3 regions of the Luteimonas sp. MC1828 genome follow, and region 1 is predicted to be linked to each of the others. Evidence: predicted binding sites of a transcription regulator. Region 1 holds the regulator's gene; each other region holds the start of a gene.
The links. The regulator HrcA, encoded in region 1, represses chaperone genes, less so after heat shock. The targets are predictions, from matches to a motif close to TTNGCACTCNNNNNNNNNGAGTGCNAA.

Region 1 (4,979 bases):
CTGCACCTTGTCGTCGCCCTTCATCGCGGTCTCGACGTCGGCGATCGCGGCCTCCACGCGCCCGATCACGTCGCCCGGCACCTTGTCGCCGTTGTCCTTGATCGCCGTGCGCGTGCCGTGCACCAGGGCGTCGGCCTGGTTGCGGGCGCCGACCAGCTCGTGGAACTTCTTGTCGTCCTCGCGATGCGCTTCGGCATCGGCCACCATCCGCTGGATTTCCTCGTCCGAGAGACCCGAGCCGGCCTTGATCTCGACCTTCTGCTCCTTGTTGGTCTTCTTGTCCTTGGCGGTGACGTGCACGATGCCGTTGGCGTCGATGTCGAACGACACCTCGACCTGCGGCATGCCGCGCGGCGCGGCATCGATGCCGGTGAGGTCGAACTTGGCCAGCGACTTGTTGTAGCGGGCCTGCTCGCGCTCGCCCTGCAGCACGTGCACGGTGACCGCGGACTGGTTGTCCTCGGCGGTGGAGAAGGTCTGCGAGGCCTTGGTGGGCACCGTGGTGTTCTTCTCGATGATCTTGGTGAACACGCCGCCCAGGGTCTCGATGCCGAGGCTCAGCGGGGTCACGTCGAGCAGCAGCACGTCCTTGACGTCGCCCGCCAGCACGCCGCCCTGCACCGCGGCGCCGATGGCGACCGCCTCGTCCGGGTTGACGTCCTTGCGCGGCTCCTTGCCGAAGAACTCGGCGACCGCCGCCTGCACCTTCGGCATGCGCGTCTGGCCACCGACCAGGATCACCTCGTTGACGTCGCTGGCGCGCAGGCCGGCGTCGTTGAGCGCGGTGCGGCAGGGCTCGATGGTCTTCTTGATCAGGTCCTCCACCAGCGCTTCGAGCTTGGCCCGGGTCAGCTTGATGTTGAGGTGCTTCGGGCCCGAGGCGTCGGCCGTCACGTACGGCAGGTTGACCTCGGTGTGCTGCGCGGTGGACAGCTCGATCTTGGCGCGCTCGGCGGCATCGCGCAGGCGCTGCAGGGCGAGCGGATCCTTGCGCAGGTCCATGCCCTGGTCCTTGTTGAACTCCTCGACCAGGTAATCGATGACGCGCTTGTCGAAGTCCTCGCCACCGAGGAAGGTGTCGCCGCTGGTGGCCAGCACCTCGAACTGCTTCTCGCCGTCCACTTCCGCGATCTCGATGATCGACATGTCGAAGGTGCCGCCGCCAAGGTCGTACACGGCGATCTTGCGGTCGCCGCCGTCCTTGTCCAGGCCATAGGCCAGCGCGGCCGCGGTCGGCTCGTTGATGATGCGCTTGACGTCGAGGCCGGCGATGCGGCCGGCGTCCTTGGTCGCCTGGCGCTGCGAGTCGTTGAAGTACGCCGGCACGGTGATCACGGCTTCCGTGACCTTCTCGCCCAGGTAGTCCTCGGCGGTCTTCTTCATCTTTTCCAGGATGCGCGCGGAGACTTCCTGCGCCGACAGCTTCTTGCCCTCGCTGGTCGCCACCCACGCGTCGCCGTTGTCATGCTGGGCGATGGCATATGGCACCAGGCCGATGTCCTTCTGCACCTCGGCGTCGGTGAACTTGCGGCCGATCAGGCGCTTCACCGCATAGAACGTGTTCTTGGGGTTGGTGACCGCCTGGCGCTTGGCCGAGGCGCCCACGAGCACTTCGCCGTCCTTGGTGTAGGCGACGACGGATGGCGTGGTGCGGTCGCCTTCGCTGTTTTCGATGACGCGGGCCTTGCCGCCGTCCATGATCGCCACGCACGAGTTGGTCGTGCCGAGGTCGATGCCGATGATCTTTGCCATGGGATGTTGCCTCTTGGAGGTTTGTCTGGGGGGCGGCAAAGCCGCCGATGACTGCTATCTGGGGACGCGGCCGGCGCCTTCAAGCGCCGGGCGGCGCGGATTCAGTCGTCGCGGGCCACGGCGACGAGCGCCGGGCGAAGGAGCTGCTCGTTGAGCTGGTAGCCCTTCTGGAACAGCTGGGCGACGGCGCCGGCGGGGACGCCCGCGGCGTCCACCACGCTCATCGCCTGGTGCTGGTCGGGGTTGAACGCATCACCTGGCGCCGGCGCGAGCTGGACCAGGCCCTGGCTGGCGGTGACGCGCAGGAGTTCACGCAGGGTCAGCTCCATGCCTGTCCGCATCGGATCGTCCGCCGCGCCCGCGAGCAGCGCCGCGTCGAGGCTGTCGAACACCGGCAGCAGGTCGCCGAGCAGCTGCTTGTTGGCGAACCGGCAGGCATTCTGCACATCGCGCTGCAGGCGCTTGCGCTGGTTTTCAAGCTCGGCGCGCTCCACCAGGGACTGCGCGCGCAGCTGTTCGAGCTCGCCGCGGAGGGCCTCGATCTCGTCGTGCGGAATGGTGTCGGCGGCCTCGATGGTGGCGTCGGGCGTGTGTTCGTTGGTCATCGCTCTCAGGGTCCGGGTGTGTCGCGGTCCGCACTCTGTGGGGATGGCGGCTCCGGATTCAAGGCATTGCCGAGCATTTCCGCGGTCGCCTGCACCACCGGGATCACCCGGTCGTAGGCCATCCGCGTCGGGCCGATGACCCCGAGCACGCCCAGTACGCGTCCCCCGGCCCCATACGGGGCGGTCACCAGCGACATGCCCGCCAGCGGCGCCAGCCCCGTCTCCTCGCCGATGAACACGCGCACGCCCGGCGCCTTCACCGTGCGTTCGAGCAACTGCAGGATTTCGCGCTTCTGGGCGAAGGCATCGAACAGCTCGCGCAGCCGTTCGACGTCGGCGAGGTCCTGCACCCCGAGCAGGCGCGCCTGCCCGGAGACCACCACGTCCTCGTCGCCCGGCACCAGCACCTGCTCGGCGATTTCGGTGGTGGCGCGCAGCAGGCCCTCCATTTCGCTGCGCGCGGCGCGCAGGTCGCTCACCAGCGTGGCGCGGATCTCGTGCAGCGGGCGGCCGGCGAAATTGGCATTGAGGTAGTTGGCCACCTGCTCGAGTTCGGCCGGGCCGTATGGGCGCCGGGTCAGCACGATGCGGTTCTGCACCTCGTGATCGGCGAAGACCACGATCGCCATCACCCGCTGGCCGTCCAGCGGCACGAAGTCGATCTGCCGGAAGGCGAACTGGCCGCGCCCCGGCACGCTGACCACGCCCACGAACCGGGTCATCGCCGACACCAGCTCCGAGGCGCTGCCGAGCAGCGACTGCGTGCCGCCTCCGGTCGCGAGCTCGCCGCGCAGGCGCGCGAGCTCCGGCTCCTGCAGCGGGCTCAGCTGCAGCAGCGAGTCGACGAACACGCGATAGCCCTGCGGGGTGGGTACGCGCCCCGCCGAAGCGTGCGGCGCCGCCAGCAGGCCGACCTCCTCGAGGTCGGCGAGGATGTTGCGGATGGTCGCCGGGCTGACATCCAGCCCGGCGTGGCGGGCCAGGGTCTGCGAACCCACGGGCTCGCCATCGCGGATGTGGCGCGCGATCAGGGTGCGCAGCAGCTGGCGTGCGCGGGCGTCGAGGGGGTCATCGCGGCGTCGGGACATCCCGGGGGTATATGTCGCCGGGCTCCGAGTCGCAAGCGCTGCGACGCGGCGATGGCAGCCTGCGGCCCCTCGCGGCACAATCGCGTCCCATGCTCAAACGCCTCTCCATCAAGGATTTCGCCGTCGTCGCCGCCACCGAGCTCGAGTTCGGGGCCGGGCTGACCGTGGTCTCGGGCGAAACCGGCGCCGGCAAGTCGCTGCTGGTCGACGCGCTCGGCTTCCTGTCGGGCCAGCGCGCCGACAGTGGCATGGTGCGCCACGCCGCGCAGCGCGCCGAGCTCGACGCCGACTTCGACCTCGCCGGCTCACCGGCCGCCCAGGCCTGGCTGCGCGAGCAGGAGTTCGATGACGGAGACGCCTGCCAGCTGCGCCGCACCCTGCGCGCCGATGGTGGGTCGCGGGCGTGGATCAACGGCCGCCCGGCCACGCTGTCGCAGCTGGCCGCGCTGGCGGGTCATCTGGTCGAGATCCATGGCCAGCACGAGCACCAGGCGCTGCTGTCGCGCGGCAGCCAACTCGCCCTGCTCGACGCGTTCGGCCGCCACGAAGCACTTCTTGCCGCGGTGGCCACGGCGGCGCGCGGCTGGTCCGCGCTGCTGCGCGAGCGCGAACAGCTGACCGCCGCCGGCGATGTCTCCGACCGCATCGACTGGCTGGGCCACCAGCTGGATGAACTCGAGCGCGAAGACCTGGATGCGGACGCCATCAGCGCGCTCGTCGCCGCGCATCGCCGCCAGGCGCATGCCACCACACTGGTCGACGCCTGCGACGTCGCCCTCGCCCGCCTCAGCGACGGCCACGGCGCGCTGCCCGCCGAACTGCACCAGCTGCGCGGCGGCCTGGCGCGGTTGCAGGACCACGAACCACGCCTGGGCGAGGTGCAGTCCATGCTGGAAGGCGCCGCCATCCAGCTCGACGAGGCAGCCGTCCTGCTCGACCGCATCCGCGCCGACCTCGATATCGACCCGGCGCAGCTCGAGGACCACGAGCGCCGCCTCGCGCGCCTGCACGACCTGGCGCGCAAGCATCGCGTGACGCCCGAAGGGCTCGCCGCGCAGCGCGACGCGCTGGCCGCCGAACATGAGGCGCTGCACGCCTCGGCGCGGCGCCTGGGCAGCCTCGGCACCGAGATCGAGGCTGCCGCGGACGGCTGGCGCAAGGCCGCCGTGGCGCTCGGCAAGGCGCGCGCGCGCGCCGGCAAGGCGCTCGCCGCCTCCACCACCGGGCTGATCGGCGAGCTGGGCATGGGTGGCGGGCGGTTCGAAGTGGCACTGGAGCCCACCGCCGGCGACGCGCCGGATGCGCAGGGCGCCGAGCGCGTCGAGTTCCTGGTGTCGGCCAATGCCGGGCAGCCGCCGCGGCCGCTGCGCAAGGTCGCGTCCGGCGGCGAGCTGTCGCGCATTTCGCTGGCCATCGAGGTCGCCGCGCTGGGCCTCGACGCGGTGCAGACCATGGTCTTCGACGAGGTCGACTCCGGCATCGGCGGCGGCGTGGCCGAGATCGTCGGCCAGAAGCTGCGCGACCTCGGCAGCCG
Region 2 (4,979 bases), 1.1 Mb from region 1:
GTGACCGTTCCGGCCGGAAGCGCCAGGCGCACGCTGCGCGTCATCGGCGGGTAGCAGATGCCGTCGTTCTGGCATCCCTGGAACGTGGCGGTCAACGTGGCCTGGCGGGCTTCGCCGTGCCTGCGCAGCAGGGGCAGCGGCACGTCGACCTGGTCGAAATAGACCACCACGTCGCCAAAGTGTTCGTCGTGGTGCGACACGCCGCGCGGCCAGCGCGGCGCCGCGGCGGTGATGCCGTCGGCCTCGAGCCGGAAGCTGCTGCGGTCCCGGTACAGGTAGTAGCCGGGCGCCGGGGTGAAGCGCATCAGCACCGTGTTGCCGTCGCCGGCAATCGCTTCGAAACCGAACGCCTGCGCCTCGGGCAGTGGCAGCGCGTCCGCCTTGCCGCCTGCGGCCAGGGCTGGTGCGCCGGGCTGCGGTGCGCCGCCGCCGAGGGCGCGGCCAAGTGCGGCGAAGCCGGCGTCAGGGGCCGCGTTCGAGGGCGCAGCCGGCAGGGCCACGGTCACGATGCGCGTCTGCGGTGGATAGCAGACGCCGAGGTCTGCGCAGCCCTGGTAGCGGACCTTCAGGCGCGTGCTGGCGGCAGCGCCGGCCTGCCCGGTGAGCACCGCCTCGACGCGGCCGCGATACGTCTCGACCTCGCCGAAGAATTCGTCGGTGTGCCGGCGCCCGGCGGGCAGCTGCAGGCCGCGGGCATCCACCGAAAAACCGGCGTCCACGGGCTCGGCGCCCATGCGGTGGCGATACAGGTAATAGCCGTCGGCGATCGTCCAGGCGAGCTCGATGCGCCCCGCGTCGGTCGCCTGGGCGCGCAGCACGAAGGCTTCGTCGACCGGCAGCAGGTCGTCGACGTCGACGGCGGCAACGGCCACGCATGGCAGGAAAAGCAGGGCGAGCGCCAGGCATGCGCGGCGCCAGCTGGCGGCAGACGTGATGGAGGGAGCGTTCAACGGGCGCCGGGTGCGGGGAGGGCAGCCTAGGGTAGCGGAGACATGGCCCGCAGGCAGGCGGCGCGTCGCGATGAGCGGCCCCTGGGACACACAGTTGCGCGGTCCCCGTGCATCGGGCAGGCCGGCGATTGCCGCCGGCATGCCATGCGAGGGCCGGCGACATCGGCCGGCCCTCGCAGGTGGAACCTTGCCTCAGCGGACAGCGCTGCGGATAGCCGGTGCCGATACCTTGACCGGTGCAGCGACAACCTTCGACGGCGTGGCCGTCGTGGAAGGGCGGTACGGCGGACGCAGCTTCGGGTTGCGCGGCGTGTCGCCACCGGGCGTGCCGAGTTCGCAGACCGTCGGCGTGGTGGAGGTGAACAACGCGTTGCTCGCCCACTCCGGATGGTCGATGAACGGGTTGCGGTTGCCCTGGTACGCGGCCACCACTTCGTTGCGCGCGCGCTCGGCGTCATCCGGCGGATCGCCGGCGTGCCAGTCGAGCAGGGTGGACAGCATGCCCATGTAGGCCGGCGACGACGACGTGCCCACGATCAGGCTGCGGTTGTTGGTGAGCTCGAGGTCGGGCTCGGCCTGGCCGTTGGTCGGGTGCACTCCGCCTTCGTAGCGGATCGCCATGTACAGCACCGCGCGTGCCATGTCGCCCTTGCGCGCGCCCCAGGCTTCGAACGAACCCTGGTTGCCGTTCGGTCCCTTGAACCAGTTCGAGTTGCCGGGATACGTGCCGCTGCCGCCGCCACGGCCGTTGTTGGCCTCGGTGACGCGCTCGGTGCAGCCGGACGCCTGCGTGCAGTTGTCGAAGGGCATGTTGCCGCGATTGGAGTTGTAGAGCTCGTCGCTCAGGTAAAGCATGTGCGCATCGGTGTACGGGGCGTTGGGGAAGCCCTTGTTGCCGGTGGTGCTGGGGAAGCCGAGCGAGTTCGGCCAGGTGTGTTCGCGGTTGTACTTGTTGCTGCCGCCGCTGCCGGCGCGGTCGGTGCCCTTGGTGTAGCTGCGGTTGCGGTACACGTCGAGGATCTTGCCGGCGTCGTTCGGATCTTCGTCGGCGATCTCGAGGATCGTCCAGGTGCTGGTGCCGCTGCCGCTGTACGGATAGGCCACGTGGCCGTTGATGGTTTCGTGCAGCGAGCAGCGTAGCTGGCCGGGGCTGGAGGTGTTCACCAGGCCGTAGTAGCCCGCACCGCCGTTGCCGCCGCCGAGCGGGAGCTTCACCTTGAACGCCACGTCGGTGTCGGCTTCAAGCGCAGCGCCGTCGAGGTCGGCGATGTGCGTCGCGTCAACCAGCAGCGAGCACGCCTGGCCAGGCACCAGCGGCTTGGCCGGGGTGAGGGCGAAGGTGGTCGCCTGGGCGACATGGTCGAGGTCGAGGCGCTGGCGGCGCAGGCCGTCGCAGGCCAGCACGAACGCGCCGGGCTGGGCGACCACCGGCTCGCTGAAGGTCACGCTCAGGTCCGCGGCGTACGGGAAGTCGGTGCCGCCGTTGGCCGGGAACGTGGTGGTGACGCGCGGCGCGGCGTTGCCGGCCTCGCCGAAGGACTGGTTGTTGTTGCAGGTGCCGAAGGTCTGCGTGGCAGATTCCGCCCAGCTGAAATCGGCATAGGTGTTGCCGGTGCCGCCAAGCTGCAGCGACGTGCCGACCGGCGCCATGTTGGACTCGAAGACACCGATGTCGGTGCTGGTCAGGCCCGCGGCCGGACCGTTGTTGGCGGTCATCGCGCCTTCGTAGCTCAGGAACTGGACCACGTTGCCCTGCGGGTCGACCAGGGCGATGCCGTCCGGCGAGCCGTTCTGCAGGCCGTCCAGCGGATAGTTGATGGTGGCCAGCCGCACCTGGCCGCCGCACGCGACCACGTTGCCCGCGGGCACCGCGGTGGTGGAATAGCTGGCGTTGTTGCTGCCGTTGTAGAGCACGACCTGGTAGCCGCTGAGGCTTTCGCCCGCGCTGGCGACGATCTCGATCGCCTCGCCCACGTCGGTGCCGGCGTTGTCGTAGTGGATCTCGTTGACGAAGACGTCAGCGTGAGCCGGAAGTGCTGCGAACGCGGCCAGCGCGATCGCGCAGCGGACCGATAGTGTGGAACGACGCATAGGTGACTCCCCTGTGAAAGCGGGCGAGCGTACCCCGCCCATATGACGGTTGCTATAGCAAGCGCACGCAGCTTTCCATTTGCCTGCACGCCGGCGTGACGCCGTCCACGTATCGTGATGACTCCCCCGCATTCACGCCGAATCGATGTTCTCTCCGATCCACAGCTCCAGGGCCCTTGCGGGCCTGGTCGTCGTTCTCCTGGGCCTTGCCGCCGGGCCCGTCGCCGCGCGCGAGGCGGCGGATATCGAGATCGCGCTCGGCGCGTCCAACACCACCGACCGCGAGTTCACGCCGGTTGCATCGGTGGCCTGGCTGCCGGAGCTCATGCAGATGCACAACGCCGTGCTGCGCGCAGATGCAGGCGTTGTCTACGTCGACGGACGCGGCGACGTGGTGGGCCGTGACCTGGGCGACAGCGTGGTGGTGGGCCATGTCGGCCTGCGCTACGAGCGCACCGACAGCGGCCTGACGCTGGGCGCCGGCGTGGGCGGTCAGGCGGGCGAGACCGACGCCCTGTCGGGCGACGTGCAGTTCATCACCACCGGCGGCTGGCGCTGGGAGCGGTTCTCGCTGCTGGTGCGCCACATCTCCAATGCCAGCCTGAACTCGCCCAATGACGGCGAGACCATGCTCGTGGCCGGCTGGCGCTTCTAGCGCACCGGCCGGGCGTTCCGCCCGGCGCACATCCTTGTTCCGCCGGGGCCTTGATCCCGGCCCGCCCCGCCCCATCTTCCGTGCATCCCGGCATTGCCGGGTTTTCGTGGCCCGGGTTTTGGCACTCGGCATGGCCGACTGCTAGAATTCGCGCCCGATACCCCCGTTTCTTCAACCCAATCAATAACTTGTGAGGATTGCCATGAACCTGAAGCCGCTCTACGACCGCGTGGTCGTCAAGCCCATCGAAGCCGACGAAGTCTCCGCCGGCGGCATCCTGATCCCGGACAACGCCAAGGAAAAGCCCACCAAGGGCGAAGTGGTCGCGGTCGGCGAGGGCAAGGCGCTCGACAACGGCACCGTGCGCGCGCCGAAGGTCAAGGTCGGCGACAAGGTCATCTACGGCCAGTACTCCGGCTCCGCCTACAAGCTGGAAGGCGTCGAATACAAGATCGTGCGCGAAGACGACATCCTCGCCGTCCTCGGCTGAGCCCCGCGCCCCACTTCTTCCACCCCTGATCCCAATTCGAGGTAATTCCAATGTCCGCCAAGGAAATCCGTTTCGGTGAGGACGCGCGCGCAAAGATGGTGCGCGGCGTCAACATTCTCGCCAATGCCGTCAAGGCGACCCTCGGCCCGAAGGGCCGCAACGTCGTGCTCGAGAAGAGCTACGGCGCCCCCACGATCACCAAGGACGGCGTGTCCGTCGCCAAGGAGATCGAGCTCGCCGACAAGTTCGAGAACATGGGCGCGCAGATGGTGAAGGAAGTCGCGTCCAAGACCTCCGACAACGCCGGTGACGGCACCACCACCGCGACCGTGCTGGCGCAGGCCCTGATCCGCGAGGGTTCCAAGGCGGTCGCCGCCGGCATGAACCCGATGGACCTCAAGCGCGGCATCGACCAGGCCGTGAAGGCCGCCGTCGCCGAGCTGAAGGCCATGTCCAAGCCCACCGCCGACGACAAGGCGATCGCCCAGGTCGGCACCATCTCCGCCAACTCGGACGAGTCGATCGGCACGATCATCGCCGACGCGATGAAGAAGGTCGGCAAGGAAGGCGTGATCACCGTTGAAGAAGGCTCGGGCCTCGACAACGAACTCGACGTCGTCGAGGGCATGCAGTTCGACCGCGGCTACCTGTCGCCGTACTTCATCAACAACCAGCAGTCGATGTCGGCGGACCTGGATGACCCGTTCATCCTGCTGCACGACAAGAAGATCTCCAACGTCCGTGACCTGCTCCCGGTCCTGGAAGGCGTCGCCAAGTCGGGCAAGCCGCTGCT
Region 3 (4,979 bases), on a different contig from region 1:
TCGAATACGTCGACCAGCCCATGCAGTACACGCGCTGGTGCCGGCGCTGGCGCGCGCTGCGCGCCGGGCTGACCGGGCGGGGGGTGTTGCCGGACGGCCTGGCCTGCGTGCATGGCCATTTCCTGCCCGTGAAATTCCGCATCGCCGCGGGCGCGGCACGCGCGGTGCGGTACGTGACCTGGCTGCGCGAGCCGGTCGACCGCCTGGCCTCGCATTACCACTACTGGATGCGCGACTACGACGGCCTGGATCCTGCCCAGCCGCTGCGCAACCGGGTGCTGCGCGAACGCTGGTCGTTCGAGCGCTTCGCCCTCGGTGCCGAGATGCGCGACCTGTACCACGAGTACCTGTGGCGCTTCGATCCGGCCGGCTTCGACTTCATCGGCATCACCGAGCGTTACGACGAGGACCTGCAGCAGATGGCGCGGCGGTTCCTCGGCGGCACCGCGGTACCCGCCGTGGCGCTGGCGAATCCGCTGCGTGGCGAATCCGGATATGTGATCAGTCCGCTGCTCCGCAGCCGCATCGAGGCGCATCACGCGCGTGACGTGGCCCTGTACCGCCGGGTCCTGGCCGGGCACCGCCGCTGAGGTTGTTCGAAGTGCGGTGGCGGGAGCTGGATGCTTTCCTCGATTGATGTTGTCAGGACCGCCTGGAGGCGCGTCCGCAACTTCGACGGGAGCACTGTTCCATGAGGAATTCCACGATGCCGCCGGTGCTGGCGGCGGCCTGCGTGCTCGGCCTGCTGGCCGGGCTGCAGCCCACGGACGCCAGGGCCGCCAGCCAGCGGGCCCGGCATATCCGCCCCAGCGGTATCTGCGAGGCGCCGTTGCCGGTCTATGACGCCTATCTGCGCAAGTCGCCACAGGCGGTGACCAACACCGGCGACGAGACCGTGTTCGTCAACTGCGCGATGCCTGCCGATCCGGTGGGCGATCTCGGGTCGGCCTGGGTCGAGGTTCGTATCCAGTCCACGGTGGCGGCGAACACCTCGGTGACCTGCACCCTCGTCACCGGTAGCGCCGACGCGCCGGTCTACGACGCGTTCAGCCGCCCGCTGGCGCCCTACGGAAACAACTGGTTCACCTGGGCGGGCCTCGACAAGCTGAGCATCGATGGCCTCTTCGCGGTCATGTGCGCGCTGCCACCTGGCGTCCAGCTGACCGGCCTCTATGCCAAGGAAAGCGACAGCGCCGGCGGCATCTGACGCAGCCGCACCCATACCCGTACCCCGGAGCCAACCCATGATTCCAACCTGCATCCCGCGCACCATCGCCGCGGCCAGTTTCTTCGTACTCGTGTCCGCGGTCCTGCATTCCCCGCACGCCGACGCTGCCTCCATGCGGACGATCAGCGTCTCGGCCACCGGCGTCTGCGACGCGCCGCTGCCGGTCTACAACGTGCACCTGCGACGTCGCCCGGTCGCCCTGCAGAACGAGAGTGACCAGTCGGTGTTCGTGTCCTGCACGCTGCCCACGGATGTCATGGGCGACAGCAACTCCGGATCGGTGGTGGTCGGCTTCAAGAGCTTCGCCGGAGCGGCCACCGTGAGCTGCACGATGGTGTCCGGAACCAGCGGTGCCCAGGTCTTCTACGTGCCGAGGGACCAGGCGATCGCGGCCAACGGCCGCGCCGGCATCACCTGGCTGCAGGTCAACAAGTGGAGCAATTCCGGCACTTATGCCTTCAGCTGCAACCTGCCCGCGGGGGTGGCGATGGAAACCATCACCTACACCCAGACCGACAGCGGGGGCCGGGTATGAGCCGCCGCCTGCCGGCGGGTGCAGCCATCGCGCTGGCGCTCGCCGCTGTCCTGCACGTTCCGGAAGCCAGGGCCGCCACCGAGCGCGTCCAGCGGGTGAGCGCCACCGCCGCGTGCGAGGCGCCGCTGCCGGTCTTCGACGCCACCCTGCGCAAGCGCCCGATCGGCATCGGCAACGAAGGCACCACGTCGATCTTCGTTTCCTGCTCGCTGCCGGCGGATTCCGCGGCGCCACCCGGTGGCGCCACGGTCAGCGTGCGCCTCGCCATGCGCGGCAGCGGCCCGGCGACCACGGTGAACTGCCAGCTGGTGACAGGCACGCCCGACAACCTGTCCTACACCGCCGGCAGTGCCGTCGTCCCGAGCGCCGGCACGGCGTGGCTCACCTGGAACGGCGTCCACAAGGGCGCGGCCAACGGCACGCTGAACTTCAGCTGCAACGTGCCGCCCCTGATCGACCTCGGCACGATCCTGTACAGGGAAACGGATCCCGGCGACCAGCTCTGAGGTTTCCCGCCGCCACACGGGTGGCGGCGGGCGTCTGTGCCGCCGCGCCGGATCCTCTCTCCCTACCGGCGCGCGGCATCGGCGACCCAGGTGAATGGCCTCTTCGATAGCAATAATCGATCGGTCTGGATTGATTTTTGATCATGAATGGAACACTAAGGAACTCTTCCGGTCTTTAGCAGTCCCATGGAGCCACTGCTAAGATCACGGCCATGACTGCAACCACCGCGACCGCTCTTGTCTCCAACAGCCTCCCGATCCCCAGCGCGCTGGGCTCGCTCGAGGCCTACATCGGCGCCGTCCACCAGATCCCCGTCCTCACGGTCGAGGACGAGCAGGCGCTGGCCCACCGTTTCCGCGATGGCGAAGACCTCGATGCCGCCCGCGAGCTGGTGCACTCGCACCTGCGCTTCGTGGTGCACGTGGCGCGTGGCTACAACGGCTACGGCCTGCCGCTCGGCGACCTGATCCAGGAGGGCAACATCGGCCTGATGAAGGCGGTGAAGCGCTTCGACCCCACGGTAGGCGTTCGCCTGGTGTCGTTCGCGGTGCACTGGATCCGTGCCGAGATGCACGAGTACATCATCAAGAACTGGCGCATCGTCAAGGTCGCCACCACCAAGGCGCAGCGCAAGCTGTTCTTCAACCTGCGCAAGAGCAAGAAGCGCCTGGGCTGGTTGAACGCCGAGGAAGTGCGCGTCGTGGCCGCCGACCTCAACGTTTCCGAGCGCGAGGTGCTGGAGATGGAGTCGCGCCTGTCGGGCCGCGACGTCGCCTTCGATGCACCGTCCGATGACGATGACGACCACGCGCCGCCGTCGCCGGCCGCCTACCTCACCGCGCGCGAGGATGATCCGTCGCAGGCGTATGAGCGCCAGGACAGCGAGGACAACCAGCTCGCCCTGCTGCGCGAGGGCCTGGGCCGGCTGGACGCGCGCTCGCGCGACATCATCAAGCGCCGCTGGCTGGATGACGACAGCAAGGTCACCCTGCAGGAACTGGCCGACCAGTACGGCGTGTCCGCCGAACGCATCCGCCAGGTCGAAGCCAACGCGCTGAAGAAGATGAAGGCGCTGTTCGCGGCCTGAGTGCAGTGCCCCGCAACTGGAAAGCCCGGCTCAGGCCGGGCTTTTTCGTTTCTGCCGGCGTTGTGACGACGCGCTCACCACTTGAACAGCACCAGGCTCAGCGCCAGTACCGCCATGCCCGAGACCAGCCCGTACACGGTTTCGTGACCCTTGGAGTAGCGCTTGGCCGCGGGCAGCAGCTCGTCCAGCGCAAGGAACACCATGACGCCGGCGATGATCCCGAACACGCTGCCGAACACCGCGTCCGACAGCCAGGGCCGCAGCAGGGCATAGCCGACGATCGCACCGACCGGTTCCGCCAGGCCGGATACCAGGCAGGCACCAAAGGCGTAGGCCTTGTTGTTGGTGGCGAAGTACACCGGCACCGCGATCGCGATGCCCTCGGGGATGTTGTGGATGGCGATCGCGAACGCCAGCGGCAGGCCGACGCCCGGGTTTTCAAGGGTGGCGAAGAAGGTCGCGAGACCCTCCGGGAAATTGTGTGCGGTGATCGCAAGCGCGGTCAGCAGGCCGACGCGCTTGATGTAGGCGGCGTTGTGTTCGCGGAAGAACGGGTCGTCGACCTCGAGCCGCTCGTGCGGGTTGGGCACCAGGTGGTCGACCAGCATGATCAGGCCGACGCCTGCGAGGAACGCGAAGGTGCCGTAGGAGAAGCCCAGGCGGGGACCGTAGCCCTGGCTGAAGGACCACACCGACTTGTTGAGGATCTCGGACAGCGAGACGAAGACCATCGCACCGCCGGCGAAGGCCAGCCCGAACGCCAGCAGCCGTGCGTTGGGCTTCTTCTGCGCGAACACGAACAGGCTGCCCAGTCCGGTCGCAAGTCCTGCACCCGTGGTGACCGCCAGCGCGATGAGCAGGTTGGCGGTGGGGATTTCCATGGGCGCTGGATCCTGGGCGGTCGCGCCATCCTAGCCGAAGCCCCCGGGCGCGGATACGCGGGCATCGCGGCGTGTCGGGCATCATGCGTCATCGCGCCGGGCGCGCCCGAGGAACAACCGACATGGCCGAACACGAAAAGCGCATCGCGGTGCTGATCGACGCCGACAACGCACCGGCGGCGAAGATCGACGCCATCCTTGCCGAGGTCGCGCGCCACGGCGTGGCCAACGTGCGCCGCGCCTATGGCAACTGGAAGAGCCAGCACCTCGTCAGCTGGGAGAAGTGCCTGCACACCTACGCGATCCGCCCGATCCAGCAGTTCGCATACACCACCGGCAAGAATGCCTCGGACATGGCGATGGTGATCGACGCGATGGACCTGCTGTACGCCGGCAACCTCGACGGGTTCGCGATCGTGTCGTCGGATGCCGACTTCACGCCGCTGGTGATGCGCCTGCGCAACGACGGCGTGGCGGTGTACGGCTTCGGCCAGGAGAAGACACCGGAGCCGTTCGTGAAGGCGTGCTCGACGTTCCTCTACCTGGAAAAACTGGGCACGCCGGATCCGGCCGAAGAGGCGGCGGCGCCGACGCGCGCGCGCAGCCAGGCCGAGCTGCAGGCCGACCAGGCGCTGGTACGCACGCTGCGCGCGTCGGTGGATGCCACCCAGGGCGAGGACGGCTGGTCGCGGCTGGGCGCGGTGGGCAGCCACATCAGCAACCAGGGTTCGTTCGATTCGC

Region 2: JHB91_RS07925 (co-chaperone GroES) is a predicted target of HrcA. The motif match lies at 3,815-3,841, and genes of this name have one in related genera.
Region 3: rpoH (RNA polymerase sigma factor RpoH) is a predicted target of HrcA. The motif match lies at 2,445-2,471, and genes of this name have one in related genera.

Annotation. Positions count from the first base shown of each region.
Region 1 covers NZ_JAEMNY010000001.1:583,444-588,422, reverse strand. Annotated here, with positions in the region: gene dnaK (molecular chaperone DnaK) at 1-1,791, opposite strand, end outside; gene grpE (nucleotide exchange factor GrpE) at 1,854-2,357, opposite strand; gene hrcA (heat-inducible transcriptional repressor HrcA) at 2,363-3,445, opposite strand; gene recN (DNA repair protein RecN) at 3,535-4,979, shown strand, end outside.
Region 2 covers NZ_JAEMNY010000001.1:1,728,364-1,733,342, reverse strand. Annotated here, with positions in the region: gene JHB91_RS07940 (protein-disulfide reductase DsbD) at 1-902, opposite strand, end outside; gene JHB91_RS07935 (endonuclease) at 1,143-3,041, opposite strand; gene JHB91_RS07930 (acyloxyacyl hydrolase) at 3,187-3,696, shown strand; gene JHB91_RS07925 (co-chaperone GroES) at 3,899-4,186, shown strand; gene groL (chaperonin GroEL) at 4,237-4,979, shown strand, end outside.
Region 3 covers NZ_JAEMNY010000002.1:270,839-275,817, forward strand. Annotated here, with positions in the region: gene JHB91_RS11085 (hypothetical protein) at 1-590, shown strand, start outside; gene JHB91_RS11090 (hypothetical protein) at 692-1,207, shown strand; gene JHB91_RS11095 (hypothetical protein) at 1,245-1,763, shown strand; gene JHB91_RS11100 (hypothetical protein) at 1,760-2,269, shown strand; gene rpoH (RNA polymerase sigma factor RpoH) at 2,482-3,357, shown strand; gene zupT (zinc transporter ZupT) at 3,432-4,238, opposite strand; gene JHB91_RS11115 (NYN domain-containing protein) at 4,361-4,979, shown strand, end outside.